2 regions of the Streptomyces sp. NPDC038707 genome follow, and region 1 is predicted to be linked to the other one. Evidence: riboswitches for the same ligand, from Rfam matches in the RefSeq annotation. Region 1 holds a riboswitch; the other holds the start of a gene.
The links. Region 1 has a riboswitch for glycine ahead of gcvP (aminomethyl-transferring glycine dehydrogenase). Riboswitches for the same ligand answer to the same signal wherever they lie in the genome.
Positions count from the first base shown of each region.

Region 2: linked by a shared signal. The riboswitch ahead of gcvT (glycine cleavage system aminomethyltransferase GcvT) and the one ahead of gcvP (aminomethyl-transferring glycine dehydrogenase) in region 1 are both predicted to bind glycine.

Region 1 is NZ_JBEZUP010000054.1:10,055-17,359, reverse strand. Features, by position in the region: gene modB (molybdate ABC transporter permease subunit) at 1-740, shown strand, start outside; gene AB0E62_RS37960 (ABC transporter ATP-binding protein) at 737-1,870, shown strand; partial or broken gene AB0E62_RS37955 (TOBE domain-containing protein) at 1,900-2,319, shown strand; gene gcvP (aminomethyl-transferring glycine dehydrogenase) at 2,376-5,261, opposite strand; glycine riboswitch at 5,436-5,530, opposite strand; gene AB0E62_RS37945 (PRC-barrel domain-containing protein) at 5,651-6,022, shown strand; partial or broken gene AB0E62_RS37940 (DNA polymerase IV) at 6,842-7,305, opposite strand, start outside.
Region 2 is NZ_JBEZUP010000034.1:33,883-41,187, reverse strand. Features, by position in the region: gene AB0E62_RS32420 (enhanced serine sensitivity protein SseB C-terminal domain-containing protein) at 126-917, opposite strand; gene AB0E62_RS32415 (enhanced serine sensitivity protein SseB) at 1,079-1,858, opposite strand; gene AB0E62_RS32410 (AAA family ATPase) at 1,925-2,593, opposite strand; glycine riboswitch at 2,771-2,875, shown strand; gene gcvT (glycine cleavage system aminomethyltransferase GcvT) at 3,032-4,150, shown strand; gene gcvH (glycine cleavage system protein GcvH) at 4,288-4,665, shown strand; gene glyA (serine hydroxymethyltransferase) at 4,680-5,945, shown strand; gene AB0E62_RS32390 (L-serine ammonia-lyase) at 6,049-7,305, shown strand, end outside.

The DNA.
Region 1 (7,305 bases):
TGGCGCTGGCGTTCCTGCTGCTGCCGCTGCTCGCACTGCTCGTCCGCGCGCCCTGGCGGACCCTGCCGGAGCAGCTGGGCAGCGCCGAGGTGTGGCAGGCGCTCCAGCTGTCGCTGGTCAGCGCCACCGCGGCGACCGCCGTGAGCCTGGTCCTCGGCGTGCCGCTGGCCTGGCTGCTGGCCCGTACCGACTTCCCCGGCCGTGGCCTGGTCCGCGCCCTGGTCACCCTGCCGCTGGTGCTGCCACCGGTCGTCGGCGGTGTGGCACTGCTGCTGGCCCTGGGCCGCAACGGTGTCGTCGGGCAGTGGCTGGACGCGTGGTTCGGGCTCACCCTGCCGTTCACCACCACCGGGGTCGTGATCGCGGAGGCGTTCGTGGCGATGCCGTTCCTGGTGATCAGTGTCGAGGGCACGCTGCGCGCCGCCGACCCGCGCTACGAGGAGGCGGCCACCACGCTGGGCGCGTCCCGCTTCACCGCGTTCCGCCGGGTCACGCTGCCGCTGATCGCACCCGGCATCGCGGCCGGCGCGGTGCTGGCCTGGGCGCGGGCGCTCGGCGAGTTCGGTGCGACGATCACCTTCGCGGGCAACTTCCCCGGCCGCACCCAGACCATGCCCCTCTCGGTCTACCTCGCCCTCCAGAACGACCCGGAGGCCGCCATCGCCCTCAGCCTGGTCCTGCTCACCGTCTCCATCGCGGTCCTGGCCGCCCTCAGAGACCGCTGGATGACCACCCCATGACCCACACCGGCCCCCGCCCCGGCAAGCACCCCGCGGACAGCCCGCCCCCCGCACCCGCCCGTGAGGCCATCACCCCGTCCCCGCACCGGACCGCCGGCCTCGACGCCCGCCTCGTGGTCGACCGCCCCGCGTTCCGCCTGGACATCACCCTGACGGCGGCCCCCGGCGAGGTCGTGGCCCTCCTCGGCCCCAACGGCGCCGGCAAGACCACCGCCCTGCGCGCCCTCGCCGGCCTCACCGCCCTCACGGACGGCCATCTGCGCCTGGACGGCACCCCCCTGGAGCACACGCCTCCCGAGTCCCGCCCGGTCGGTGTCGTCTTCCAGGACTACCTGCTCTTCCCCCACCTGTCCGCCCTGGACAACGTCGCCTTCGGCCCCCGCTGCCGGGGCGCCCGCAAGGCCGAGGCCCGCGCCGAGGCGGCGGCCTGGCTGGACCGCATGGGCCTCGCCGGCCACGCGGCCGCCAGGCCGCGCCGGCTGTCCGGGGGCCAGGCCCAGCGCGTGGCCCTCGCCCGCGCCCTCGCCACCCGCCCCCGGCTGCTGCTCCTGGACGAGCCGCTGGCGGCCCTGGACGCCCGTACCCGCCTGGAGGTCCGTGCCGCGCTCCGCCGCCATCTGGCCGAGTTCGAGGCCGTATCGGTCCTGGTCACGCACGATCCGCTGGACGCCATGGTGCTCGCGGACCGCCTGGTGGTCGTGGAGCACGGCCGGGTCGTGCAGGAGGGCACCCCCGCCGACATCGCCCGGCACCCGCGCACCGACTACATCGCCCGGCTGGTCGGCCTGAACCTCTACCGGGGACGGGCCGCGGGACACACCGTACGGCTCGACGCGGGACCCGCGATCACGACCACGGAGGAGCTGTCCGGGCCGGCCTTCGTGGCGTTCCCGCCGTCCTCCGTGACCCTGTTCCGGGACCGGCCGTCCGGCACCAGCGCCCGCAACCTGTGGCGCTGCGAGGTGGCCGGCCTGGAGACGCACGGCGACCAGATCCGCGCCGACCTCACCGGCGAACTGCCGCTCGCGGCGGACCTGACGACGGTGGCCGCCGCCGAGCTGGACCTGCGTCCCGGTGCACCGGTCTGGGCTATGGTGAAAGCAGCCCAGACCCACGCGTATCCGGCCTGACCGGACCCACGCTCTCCTGGTGGGTGGCCATGACCCTGAGCATCCGCAACCAGCTGCCCGGCACCGTCACCGAAGTCCACGCGGGCGAGGCGCGGGCCACCGTCGCGGTCCGGCTGGACGGCGGCCCGCGCCTGCTGGCCGTCATCACGCCGGAGGCCGCCGAGCAGCTCCGCCTCGGCCCCGGCAGCCCCGTGCACGCCCTGGCGAAGGCCACGGAGGTGTCCCTCGCCACCCGTGACGCCGAGGGGCTGTCCCTCCGCAACCGGTTCGCCGGCACCGTCACCGAGATCCGTCCGGGCGCGGTCATGACATTGGCGTAGAGCGCCACGGCCGCCGGCGAGATCACCTCCGTGATCACCGGGGAAGCGGCCACCGGCCTCGTTCTGTTCGTGGGCTCCGACGTCATCGCCCTGATCAAGGCGACGGAGGTCTCACTGGCGGCCCCGTAGCGGCGCGAAAGGCCCTGCCCGGGCTTCTCCGGGCAGGGCCTTCGGCAGCGGTTCGCTCAGTCCTCGTAGGCGTCCAGCGGCGGGCAGGAGCACACCAGGTTGCGGTCGCCGAAGGCCTGGTCGATGCGGCGCACCGGCGGCCAGTACTTGTCGGCGGCCGGGGCACCGGCCGGGAAGACGGCCTCCTCACGGCTGTAGGCGTGCGCCCACTCACCGCTCAGCGCGGCGGCCGTGTGCGGGGCGTTCCGCAGCGGGTTGTCCTCCGCGGGCCACTCGCCCGAACCGACCTTGTCGATCTCCGCGCGGATCGCGATCAGCGCGTCGCAGAAACGGTCCAGCTCGGTGAGGTCCTCCGACTCGGTCGGCTCGATCATCAGCGTGCCGGCCACCGGGAAGGACATGGTCGGCGCGTGGAAGCCGTAGTCGATCAGGCGCTTGGCGACATCGTCCACGCTCACGCCGGTCGCCTTGGTGAGCGGACGCAGGTCGATGATGCACTCGTGCGCGACCAGGCCGCCGGGGCCGGTGTAGAGCACCGGGAAGTGCGGCTCCAGGCGCTTGGCGATGTAGTTCGCCGACAGCACGGCCACCTGGGTGGCCCGCTTCAGCCCCTCGCCGCCCATGAGCCGGACGTACGCCCAGGAGATCGGCAGGATGCCCGCGCTGCCCCACGGAGCCGCCGAGATCGGACCCACGCCCGTGGCCGGGCCGGCCTCCGGCTGGAGCGGGTGGTTCGGCAGGTACGGCGCGAGGTGCGAGCGGACCGCGACCGGGCCGACGCCCGGACCGCCGCCGCCGTGCGGGATGCAGAACGTCTTGTGGAGGTTCAGGTGGGAGACGTCACCGCCGAAGTGGCCCGGCTTGGCGAGGCCGACGAGCGCGTTGAGGTTGGCACCGTCGACGTACACCTGGCCGCCGGCCTCGTGGACCCGGGCACAGATGTCGGCGACGTGCTCCTCGAACACACCGTGCGTGGACGGGTAGGTGATCATCAGCACCGCCAGCTCGTCGCGGTACTGCTCGATCTTGGCGCGCAGGTCCTCGACGTCGATCTCGCCGTCCTCGGCGGTCTTGACGACGACGACCTTCATGCCGGCCATCACGGCGCTGGCGGCGTTGGTGCCGTGCGCGGAGGACGGGATCAGGCAGACGGTGCGCTGCTCGTCGCCGTTGGCGCGGTGGTAGCCGCGGACGGCGAGCAGACCGGCCAGCTCGCCCTGGGAGCCGGCGTTCGGCTGGAGGGAGACCTTGTCGTAACCGGTGACCTCGGCGAGCCGGTCCTCCAGCTCGCGGATGAGGGTGAGGTAGCCCTGCGCCTGCTCGGCGGGCGCGAAGGGGTGCAGCTGCCCGAACTCGGGCCAGGTGACCGGCTCCATCTCCGTGGTCGCGTTGAGCTTCATGGTGCAGGAGCCCAGCGGGATCATGCCGCGGTCGAGCGCGTAGTCACGGTCGGCCAGCCTGCGCAGGTAACGCAGCATCGCGGTCTCGGAGCGGTGCTGGTGGAAAACCGGGTGGGTGAGGTACGCGTCGGTGCGCAGCAGCGCCTCGGGCAGGGCGTCCCCGGCGGTCGCGTCCAGCGCCTCGATGTCGGCCTCGGCGCCGAAGGCGGCCCAGACGGCTTCCAGCCGGGCCCGGTCGGTGGTCTCGTCGCACGCGACGGAGACGTGGTCGGCGTCGACCGGCCACAGGTTGACGCCCTTGTCCCGGGCGGCGGCGACGACCTCGGCGGCCTTGCCGGGCACCCGCGCGGTGACGGTGTCGAAGAAGGCGCCGTGGACGATCTCCACACCGGCGGCCCGCAGCCCCTCGGCGAGGAGGGTGGCGTAGCGGTGCGTGCGCCGCGCGATGGTCTTCAGGCCCTCGGGCCCGTGGTAGACGGCGTACATGCCGGCCATGACGGCGAGCAGCACCTGCGCGGTGCAGATGTTGCTGGTGGCCTTCTCGCGGCGGATGTGCTGCTCACGGGTCTGCAGCGCGAGCCGGTAGGCCTTGTGGCCGTCGGCGTCGACGGAGACACCGACCAGGCGGCCGGGCAGGCTGCGCGCGAACTTCTCGTGCACGGCCATGTAGCCGGCGTGCGGACCGCCGAAGCCCATGGGCACGCCGAAGCGCTGGGTGGTGCCGACGGCGATGTCCGCGCCCAGCTCGCCCGGCGAGACCAGCAGGGTCAGGGCGAGCAGGTCGGCGGCCACGGTCACCAGGGCGCCCAGCTCGTGCGCCTGGTCGATGACGGGCTTGATGTCCCGTACGGCACCGGAGGCGCCCGGGTACTGGATCAGTACGCCGTTGATCTCGCGCGCGGCGATGTCGGCCGGGATGCCGTCGCCGAGGTCGGCGACGACGACCTCCACGCCGGTCGGCTCGGCGCGGGTCTGGATCACGGCGATGGTCTGCGGCAGCGCGTCCGCGTCGACCAGGAACAGGCCCTTCTTGTTCTTGCCCATGCGCCGCGACAGGGCCATCGCCTCGGCGGCGGCCGTGCCCTCGTCCAGCAGGGAGGCACCGGAGGTGGGCAGCCCGGTCAGCTCGGCGACCATCGTCTGGAAGTTCAGCAGGGCCTCCAGCCGGCCCTGGGAGATCTCCGGCTGGTACGGCGTGTAGGCCGTGTACCAGGCGGGGTTCTCCATGACGTTGCGCAGGATGACGGGCGGCGTGAAGGTGCCGTAGTAGCCCAGGCCGATCATGGAGTGCAGGACCTGGTTGCGGTCGGCGAGCGAGCGCAGTTCGGCCAGCACCTCGGCCTCGGTGCGGGCGCCCGGCAGGTCCAGGGAGTCGGCGTTCTTGATCACATCCGGGACCGCGGCGGCGGTCAGCTCGTCCAGCGAGCCGTACCCGACCTGCGCGAGCATCTTCGCCCGCGCCTCCTGGTCGGGTCCGATGTGGCGCTGCTCGAAGGGGATGCCCGCTTCGAGTTCGGAGAGCGGAATGCGATGGGCGGTCATTGCGGAGGCCTCCTGGTCTGACGCGACCTGCGAGGGGCGCCCCGGCACGGGCACCCCGACGGCCTCCCCCTCTGTCATCTGCACCTGAGAGCTTCACCGGGCGCCCGCGGGCACCGGCTTTCACCGTCGGTGAGGGCGGGAGCCGTCGACACCCGCCCTGCTTTCCAGAGTGACCTCGTCCGTGCGGTACGTGAGCCTGAGAGATTCCGGGGAGGAGTTGCTCCTTCGGCGCCTCCGAGGTGGTCGGAGGACTCTCCCGCGCGGGGTCAGCAGCCGCTTGTCAGCCTACCAGCGAGGTCAATGGGGCAGCCTTCGAGTGGCCGCCTCCTCGAATGTGCTCTTTCGTAGTGCTTACGGATGAGTTGCGACCACGTGGAGGAAGAGGGACCGTGCAGACCGACATCGATCCGCGCAGCCTGATCGGCCGCAAGGCGTTCGACCGCAACGGCACCAAGATCGGCACGATCGACGAGGTGTACCTGGACGACGCGACCGGCGTGCCCGAGTGGGCGGCCGTACGCACGGGCCTGTTCTCCCGGGACGCCTTCGTGCCGCTGGAACCCAGCGAGCTGATCGACGGCACTCTGCACGTCCCCTTCGACCGCGCCCTGATCAAGGGCGCCCCCGGCTTCGGCGTGGGCCGCCATCTCTCCCCCGAGCAGGAACTCCAGCTCTACCACCACTACGGTCTCGACGCGGCCTCCTCTCCCCCCGTGCCGGACCACGAATTCGGCAGGCTGGCGGGCTCGGAGGAAACCTGACCGGGCCCTCCCTCCGGCTCACACTCTCCCTCCTGCTCCCAGGCGTGCTCCTGCCGGTCCAGGACGTCTTCCGGGCCCGGGGCACCTTCCAGTCCCCGGCTCCGGGCATCCTCCGGAGCACGGCACCGTGCCGGACCGCGGGTCCCTTCCCGAAGGCGGTCCGCCCCCGGCCCGGGAGCCGCTCCTCGAGCAAGGGTCTCCTCGGGGATGCGGGCCGCGTCCCGGGCGTCGGCCGCCTCCGCCACAGGCCCCCCACCCCGGGCACGGGCCTCTTCCGCGACCTGGGCCCCCTCCGGAACGGCCGGCTCCTCCAGGGCACGGGACTCCTCCGACACGGAGGGCCCCTCCAGCCCCTGGGCCCCCTCCGGAACGGCCGGCTCCTCCAGGGCATGGGACTCCTCCAGGGCACGGGACTCCTCCGGCACGGAGGGCCCCTCCAGCCCCTGGGCCCCCTCCGGAACGGCCGGCTCCTCCAGGGCGTGGGACTCCTCCCCGACCGGCGACCCCTCCAGGGCACGGGACTCCTCCGGCACGGAGGGCCCCTCCAGCCCCTGGGCCCCCTCCGGAACGGCCGGCTCCTCCAAGGCGTGGGACTCCTCCCCGACCGGCGACCCCTCCAGGGCACGGGACTCCTCCGGCACGGAGGGCCCCTCCAGCCCCTGGGCCCCCTCCGGAACCGCCGGTCCCGCCAAGGCGTGGGACTCCTCCCGGACCGGCGACCCTTCCAGCCCGTGGGCCCCCTCCGGAACGTGGGCCCGCTCCGGAACGTGGGCCCGCTCCGGGACGGGGAACTCCTCCGGCGCGGAGGGCCCCTCCAGGGCGGGGGACTCCTCCGGGGCCCGGGGCGGCGCCCCCTGCCGGCCATCGTCCGGCGGGCCGGGACGGGTGGGCAGGTGGGGAGGGTCCGCGACCAGCGGCAACGGATCGGCGGGCGACAGCGCGGGATCGTCGACGAAGAACGTCCGCACCCGCCCCGGCTCCGACTGCGGCGTCTCGAACCGCACCGTCACCCTCCCCACCCCGCTTCCCTGCACCCAGCCCGCCCCGTACTCGGCATGCCGCACATCCTGGCCGGCCCGCCAGTGCCGCTCCACGGCTTCCGGCCGCTCCGCCTCGGGCTCGGCCCCGGCCGCTGCCTCCGCCGGCTCCTCCGCCACCCCCACCGGCACGGCCTGCGCGAACAGGTCCTCCTGGGTGTAGTCGGCGAGCCCGGACACCCCGACCCCGAGCAGCCGTACCCCGCCGGTCGTGTCCACGGAGTCCAGCAGGCGCGCCGCCGCCTC
Region 2 (7,305 bases), on a different contig from region 1:
AGTTGGGACAGAACGGCGATTCCATGCGGTTCCGGACGTTCGGGTCGATGTCTACGCGCGCAGAAGCGACCCGATCCTATGGATTATGCGGCTCCGTCAATAAACCCGCTCGGCCGCCGAGTTGGTCAGTAGCCGCCGTGCGCCGGCGGATAGCCGTACCCGCCGGCCGGGGTCTGCGGCGGGGGCGGCACCTGGAGCGGGGGCTGCTGCGGCGGCACCGGGGCGTGCGCCTCGCGGTCGTAGAAGGGGCGCGCGTGGGCCCGCATCCACATCACCACCGGGTCGTAGCCGTCGGTCATGGCGACCGTCGAGACCGGCAGCCCCTCCGGGACCGCGCCGATGGACTGCTGCATCATGGCCCGCACCGAGTCCACCGCGGCGGGCGAGGTGTCGTACACGTCCAGCCCGATGGCGAGGTACGGCGCCCCGAGCGCCGGCTGCACCCAGGCGCGGCGCAGCGAGCGCAGCGCGGGGGTGCGGTGCGCGTTCTGCGCCAGCAGGGCGTAGAACTGCGGGATCTCGATGCCGGGTTCCGACAGGCGCAGCGGGCCGGCGGGCTGGCGGTCCAGACCGGTCGCGATGCGGCGCAGGTCCGGCCAGGGGATGCCGACGCCGCCGCCCGGGGCGTGCGGGTTGAGCCAGAGGCCGTAGTGGTCGGGGTAGAGGATGCGGGCCACGTCCAGGCCGTCGGCCACCTCGTAGGAACGGTTCCAGCCACTGGCCGACAGCTCCTGGGCGGAGGTGACGCAGGGGGCGTAGGGGAAGCCGTCCACCTCCATGGTCCCGTACTGGGCGTCCGGGGCGCCGGCCTGGCCGTGCCACAGGAACATGAAGACCTGGCCGGCGGAGGGGGTGGCGAGGGCGCGGAGCAGGGCCTCGTAGGCGTCGTAGCGTCCGGGCGTGACCTGGCGCAGCATGTGCTCGACGCTGCCGCTGTGGCTCGCGCTCACCTGGTGTGCCCCTTCTTTTCTGTGACCCGGCGTTTGAGCACAGCTTATGCGCCTACCGGCTCGGGGCCTTCGGTTCGCTCGCGTGTGCGGGTGCGTGGAGGGTTCCCCGCGCCCCTGCGGGGCTCGGGTCAGTGGCCGTACTGGTAGAAGGGGCGGACGTTCGTCTTCAGCCAGGTCGCCACCGGGTCGTCCGTGACGTCCAGGAGGACCAGGTTGACGGGCCACTTGACGGGGACCGCGGTCAGGGCCCTGCCGAGGGCCTGGAGGGGCAGGGCGCGCAGGTCTCCTTCCCACTGGGAGAGTTCGACGCCCACGAACAGCGCCGGGTCGGCCGTCTCGACGGCGGCCAGGCAGCGGCGGGCGGTGAGGACCACGCCGGTCTCGGCGAACTCGGCACGGGCGGCGGCGAGGAAGTCGACCGGGTCGTCCTGCCAGTCGGGCTCGAAGAGGCGGACCCGGCCGCCGGTGCCCGGGCCGTCGAGCGGGGTGCGGCCCACCCGGCACAGCTCGGCCACCGCCTCGGGCGGCAGCGGTATGCCGACCACGCCCTCGGGGTTGACGGCGATCCCCACCTGCGGGGGCAGACCGCGCGCGAACTCCACCGCCGGGGCGATGGTGTACGCCATGTGGGAGCCGGCCACCTGGCGCAGCTGTTCCTCGGAGCTGAACACCGGGACGTACGCCTGGCCGCCGATGTCCAGCGTCGGCAGGTCCAGCGGGCCGCTGTCCGGGCCCCCGCCGTTCGGCAGCGGGATCCACAGGAAGCTGCGGCCGAGGACCTCGACGATCCGGCCGCCCGCCGCGGGGATGCCGAGGGAGGCCGACAACACCTCCTCCAGCTCGTTGCCGGGCCAACCGCCGTGCGGGTGCGGGTGCGCCTGTGCCGGGAAGTCCGCCGGGAAGTCCATGTGCCTACCGCCTGCTGGGAACCACTGGTGTGACCATGAAGGCTAGCGGGTGGCGCCGACAGTGCCTCACCGAGTGAAGCCGACGCGGACGAGGACGTCCGCCGCGTCCCGGTCCAGCAGCACCGCCGCACCGCAGCCGGCCGGCAGTCTCCCCTTCTCCACCGCGCGCAGCAGCCGGGCGGTGGTGCGGCGGTGACGGCCGAAGGCGTAGCGGGAGACGCCCCGGCCGCGCTCGCGCTGGCCCTGCCGGGCCGTCTCGGGGCTGACGTCCAGGAGCAGCAGGTGCAGGGTGCCGCCCCGGCGCCGGGCCTCGCGGGCCAGCCAGGCGCGCACCCACGGCTGGGTGCCGCAGTCGTGCACGACGAGTCCCTCGCCGGTGCGCAGGGCCCGGCGCAGTCCGGCGTAGTGGGCGAGGCGGACCAGGGGGCGGTAGAGCGCGTAGGGCAGGAAGCCGGGGACGCGGGCCTGCCAGTGGTCGCGGGTGTCCTGGGAGTCGACGCGGCGGCCGGTGACCGCGCGGCGCATCAGGGTGGACTTGCCGCTGCCGGGCAGGCCGGTGATCACCACCAGGTCGCGGGGGCCGAAGAGGAGGGCGTGCGGGCTGCGCCCGGCCCGGTCGCGCAGGTCGCGGACGACCGGCGCGGGGCGGTCCGCGCCCCGCTCGCGGGCCGCCGCGGAGGGCTGTCCCGGCACCGCGGGACCGGCGTGGGCGGCGTAGGCCGAGGTCCTGTTCACCGTGATCGTCCTCCCGGGGGCTCGGTCGATCCCCTGCCCGTTCTGTGTAAAGAGAAGGTAATGGAGAACGGTCGGCGGTTCGTGTGCGTACGGCCACAGGTCGGTCACAACCGGCGTGCTCTGGATGGCCGGGGTGCGGCGTGCAATGATGAGCCCGCCAACTGCATACCGGCCGTTTGAATCCGCGCGGGAGAGTCCCCGGGCCCCCTCGGGGCCGCCTGGGGCGCCGAAGGAGCAAGTCCCTCCCTTGAATCTCTCAGGCCCCGTTACCGCGCGGGCGAGGCACATCTGAAAAGCGGGCCGCCGCCGTCGGCGGTCCCACCCAAGGTGCAAGCCGGCGATCGTCCCCGTGGCGGTCGTGGCGAACCTCTCAGGTCCCGATGACAGATGGGGAGGAACGTTCCTCGCCCGTCCTTTGCCCTGGGAGACGACCGACCGATGAGCAGTACCGAACTCCGTCATACCGCGCTCGACGCCGTGCACCGCTCGCTGGGCGCGACGATGACCGACTTCGCCGGCTGGGACATGCCCCTGCGCTACGGCTCCGAGCGCGACGAGCACACCGCCGTGCGCACCCGGGCCGGTCTGTTCGACCTGTCCCACATGGGCGAGATCACCGTGACCGGCGCCGAGGCCGCCGCCTTCCTGAACTTCGCCCTGGTCGGCAACATCGCCTCCGTCGGCGTCGGCCGCGCCCGCTACACCATGATCTGCCGGGCCGACGGCGGCATCCTGGACGACCTGATCGTCTACCGGCTGGCCGAGACCGAGTACATGGTCGTGGCCAACGCCTCCAACGCCCAGGTGGTGCTGGACGCGCTCACCGAGCGCGCGGCCGGCTTCGCCGCCGAGGTCCGTGACGACCGGGACGCCTACGCGCTGATCGCGGTGCAGGGCCCCGAGTCCCCCGGCATCCTGAAGTCCCTGACCGACGCCGACCTGGACGGCCTGAAGTACTACGCCGGCCTGCCCGGCACGGTGGCCGGCGTCCCGGCGCTGATCGCCCGCACCGGCTACACCGGCGAGGACGGCTTCGAGCTGTTCGTGAAGCCGGAGCACGCCGTCGCCCTCTGGCAGGCGCTGTCCGAGGCGGGCGAGGGCGTCGGTCTGGTCCCGTGCGGGCTGTCCTGCCGGGACACGCTGCGCCTGGAGGCGGGCATGCCGCTGTACGGGCACGAGCTGTCCACCTCCCTGACCCCCTTCGACGCCGGGCTGGGCCGCGTGGTCAAGTTCGAGAAGGAGGGCGACTTCGTGGGCCGCGCGGCGCTGGCCGAGGCCGCCGCCCGGGCGGAGCAGAACCCGCCCCGGGTGCTGGTCGGGCTGGTCGCCGAGGGCCGCCGGGTGCCGCGCGCCGGGTACGCCGTGGTGGCCGGCGGCGAGGTGATCGGCGAGGTCACCTCCGGCGCCCCCTCCCCCACCCTGGGCAAGCCGATCGCCATGGCCTACGTCGACGCGGCGCACGCGGCGCCGGGCACCGAGGGCGTCGGCGTGGACATCCGGGGCGCCCACGAGCCGCACCAGGTCGTGGCGCTGCCGTTCTACAAGCGCCAGAAGTAGCCGCCGGGCGCACGCCCGCGGGTCCCGGTCCCCGGTCCCGCGGCGGTCCGTGACCCTGCGCACATTCGCCCGCTCACCAGCGGTTTCCCACGTCCCCCCGTCACCATCACTCCCGCGCGTACAGGAGAATTCAGGCCATGAGCAACCCCCAGCAGCTGCGCTACAGCAAGGAGCACGAGTGGCTGTCGGACGCCGAGGACGGCGTCTCGACGGTCGGCATCACGGAGCACGCGGCCAACGCGCTCGGCGATGTCGTCTTCGTCGAGCTCCCCGAGGTCGGCTCCACGGTGTCCGCGGGCGAGTCCTGCGGCGAGCTGGAGTCGACGAAGTCGGTCTCCGACCTGTACTCGCCGGTCACCGGTGAGGTCACCGAGGTCAACGAGGACGTCGTCAACGACCCGTCGCTGGTGAACTCGGCCCCCTTCGAGGGCGGCTGGCTGTTCAAGGTACGCGTCACCGAGGAGCCGGCCGAGCTGCTCTCCGCGGACGAGTACACCGCCTTCACCGCCGGCTGAGGAGTCGTAGTCCCATGACTGTCCTGAACACGCCCCTGCACGAGCTGGACCCGGAGATCGCCGCCGCGGTCGACGCCGAGCTGAGCCGCCAGCAGTCGACGCTGGAGATGATCGCCTCCGAGAACTTCGCGCCGCTCGCGGTCATGGAGGCGCAGGGCTCGGTCCTCACCAACAAGTACGCCGAGGGCTACCCGGGCCGCCGCTACTACGGCGGCTGCGAGCACGTCGACGTGGCCGAGCAGATCGCCATCGACCGGGTCAAGGAGCTGTTCGGCGCCGAGTACGCCAATGTGCAGCCCCACTCCGGCGCCTCCGCGAACCAGGCGGCCCTGTTCGCGCTGGCCCAGCCCGGGGACACCATCCTCGGCCTGGACCTGGCGCACGGCGGCCACCTGACCCACGGCATGCGGCTGAACTTCTCCGGCAAGCAGTTCGACGTGGTCGCCTACCACGTGGACGCCGAGACCGGCCTGGTCGACATGGCCGAGGTGGAGCGGCTCGCCAAGGAGCACCGCCCCAAGGTGATCATCGCGGGCTGGTCGGCGTACCCCCGGCAGCTGGACTTCGCCGAGTTCCGCCGGATCGCCGACGAGAGCGGCGCGTACCTGTGGGTCGACATGGCGCACTTCGCCGGCCTGGTCGCCGCGGGTCTGCACCCGAACCCGGTGGAGTACGCCGACGTGGTGACCTCCACCACCCACAAGACGCTCGGCGGCCCGCGCGGCGGCATCATCCTCGCGAAGAAGGACTTCGCGAAGAAGCTGAACTCCTCCGTCTTCCCGGGCTTCCAGGGCGGTCCGCTGGAGCACGTGATCGCGGCCAAGGCCGTGTCCTTCAAGGTCGCGGCGGGCGAGGACTTCAAGGAGCGCCAGCGCCGTACGGTGGAGGGCGCCCGCATCCTCGCCGAGCGGCTGACCGCGGCCGACGCGCGCGAGGCCGGGGTGAACGTGCTGTCCGGCGGCACGGACGTGCACCTGATCCTGGTGGACCTGCGCGAGAGCGAGCTGGACGGACAGCAGGCCGAGGACCGGCTGCACGAGGTCGGCATCACGGTCAACCGCAACGCCGTCCCGAACGACCCGCGCCCCCCGATGGTCACCTCGGGTCTGCGCATCGGCACCCCGGCGCTGGCCACCCGCGGCTTCACGGCCGAGGACTTCGCCGAGGTCGCCGACGTGATCGCCGAGACGCTGAAGCCGTCCTACGACGCCGAGGCGCTCAAGGCACGGGTGAAGGCGCTCGCCGACAAGCACCCGCTGTACCCGGGTCTGAGCAAGTAAGTCACCTTTCGCGGGGCACCGCGCACACTGGGAGTACCGGTGTGCGCGGTGCCCGCGCCCCTGTACCGCCCTTTTTGCACCACCCTGTCTTGAGGAGTCCCCCGTGGCCATCTCGGTCTTCGACCTGTTCTCGATCGGCATCGGCCCGTCCAGCTCCCACACGGTCGGCCCGATGCGCGCGGCGCGCATGTTCGCCCGCAGGCTGCGCAACGAGGGTCTGCTCGACCGGGTCGCGTCCCTGCGCTGCGAGCTGTACGGCTCCCTCGGCGCGACCGGTCACGGCCACGGCACCCCGAAGGCGGTGCTGCTGGGCCTGGAGGGCGCCTCGCCGCGCACGGTGGACGTGGAGGCGGCCGACGAGCGGGTGGAGCGGATCCGGCAGGCCGGGCGGATCTCCCTCCTCGGCACGCACGAGATCCCGTTCTCCTGCGACGACGACCTGGTGCTGCACCGCCGCAAGGCGCTGCCGTACCACGCGAACGGGATGACCCTGTGGGCGTACGACGACTCGGGCGCCGAGCTGCTGACGAAGACCTACTACTCGGTCGGCGGCGGCTTCGTGGTGGACGAGGACGCGGTGGGCGCAGACCGGATCGTGCTGGACGACACGGTCCTGAAGTACCCGTTCCGCACCGGCGACGAGCTGCTGCGCCTGACGAAGGAGACGGGCCTGTCGATCTCCTCGCTGATGCTGGAGAACGAGCGGGCCTGGCGCACCGAGGAGGAGATCCGCGCGGGCCTGCTGGAGATCTGGCGGGTGATGCGCGAGTGCGTCCAGCGCGGCATGTCCCGGGAGGGCATCCTGCCCGGCGGACTGAAGGTGCGCCGCCGCGCGGCCGTCTCGGCCCGCCAGCTGCGCGCCGAGGGCGACCCGCTGGCGCACGCGATGGAGTGGATCACGCTCTACGCCATGGCGGTGAACGAGGAGAACGCGGCCGGCGGCCGGGTGGTGACGGCCCCCACGAACGGCGCGGCCGGCATCATCCCGGCGGTGCTGCACTACTACATCGACTTCGTGCCGGGCGCCGACGAGGACGGCGTGGTCCGGTTCCTGCTCGCCGCCGGCGCGATCGGCATGCTGTTCAAGGAGAACGCCTCCATCTCCGGCGCCGAGGTCGGCTGCCAGGGCGAGGTGGGCTCCGCGTGCTCGATGGCCGCGGGCGCGCTCGCCGAGGTGCTCGGCGGCTCCCCCGAGCAGGTGGAGAACGCGGCCGAGATCGGCATGGAGCACAACCTGGGCCTGACCTGCGACCCGGTCGGCGGCCTGGTCCAGATCCCGTGCATCGAGCGCAACGGCATGGCCGCGGTGAAGGCGGTCACGGCCGCGAAGATGGCGATGCGCGGCGACGGCTCCCACAAG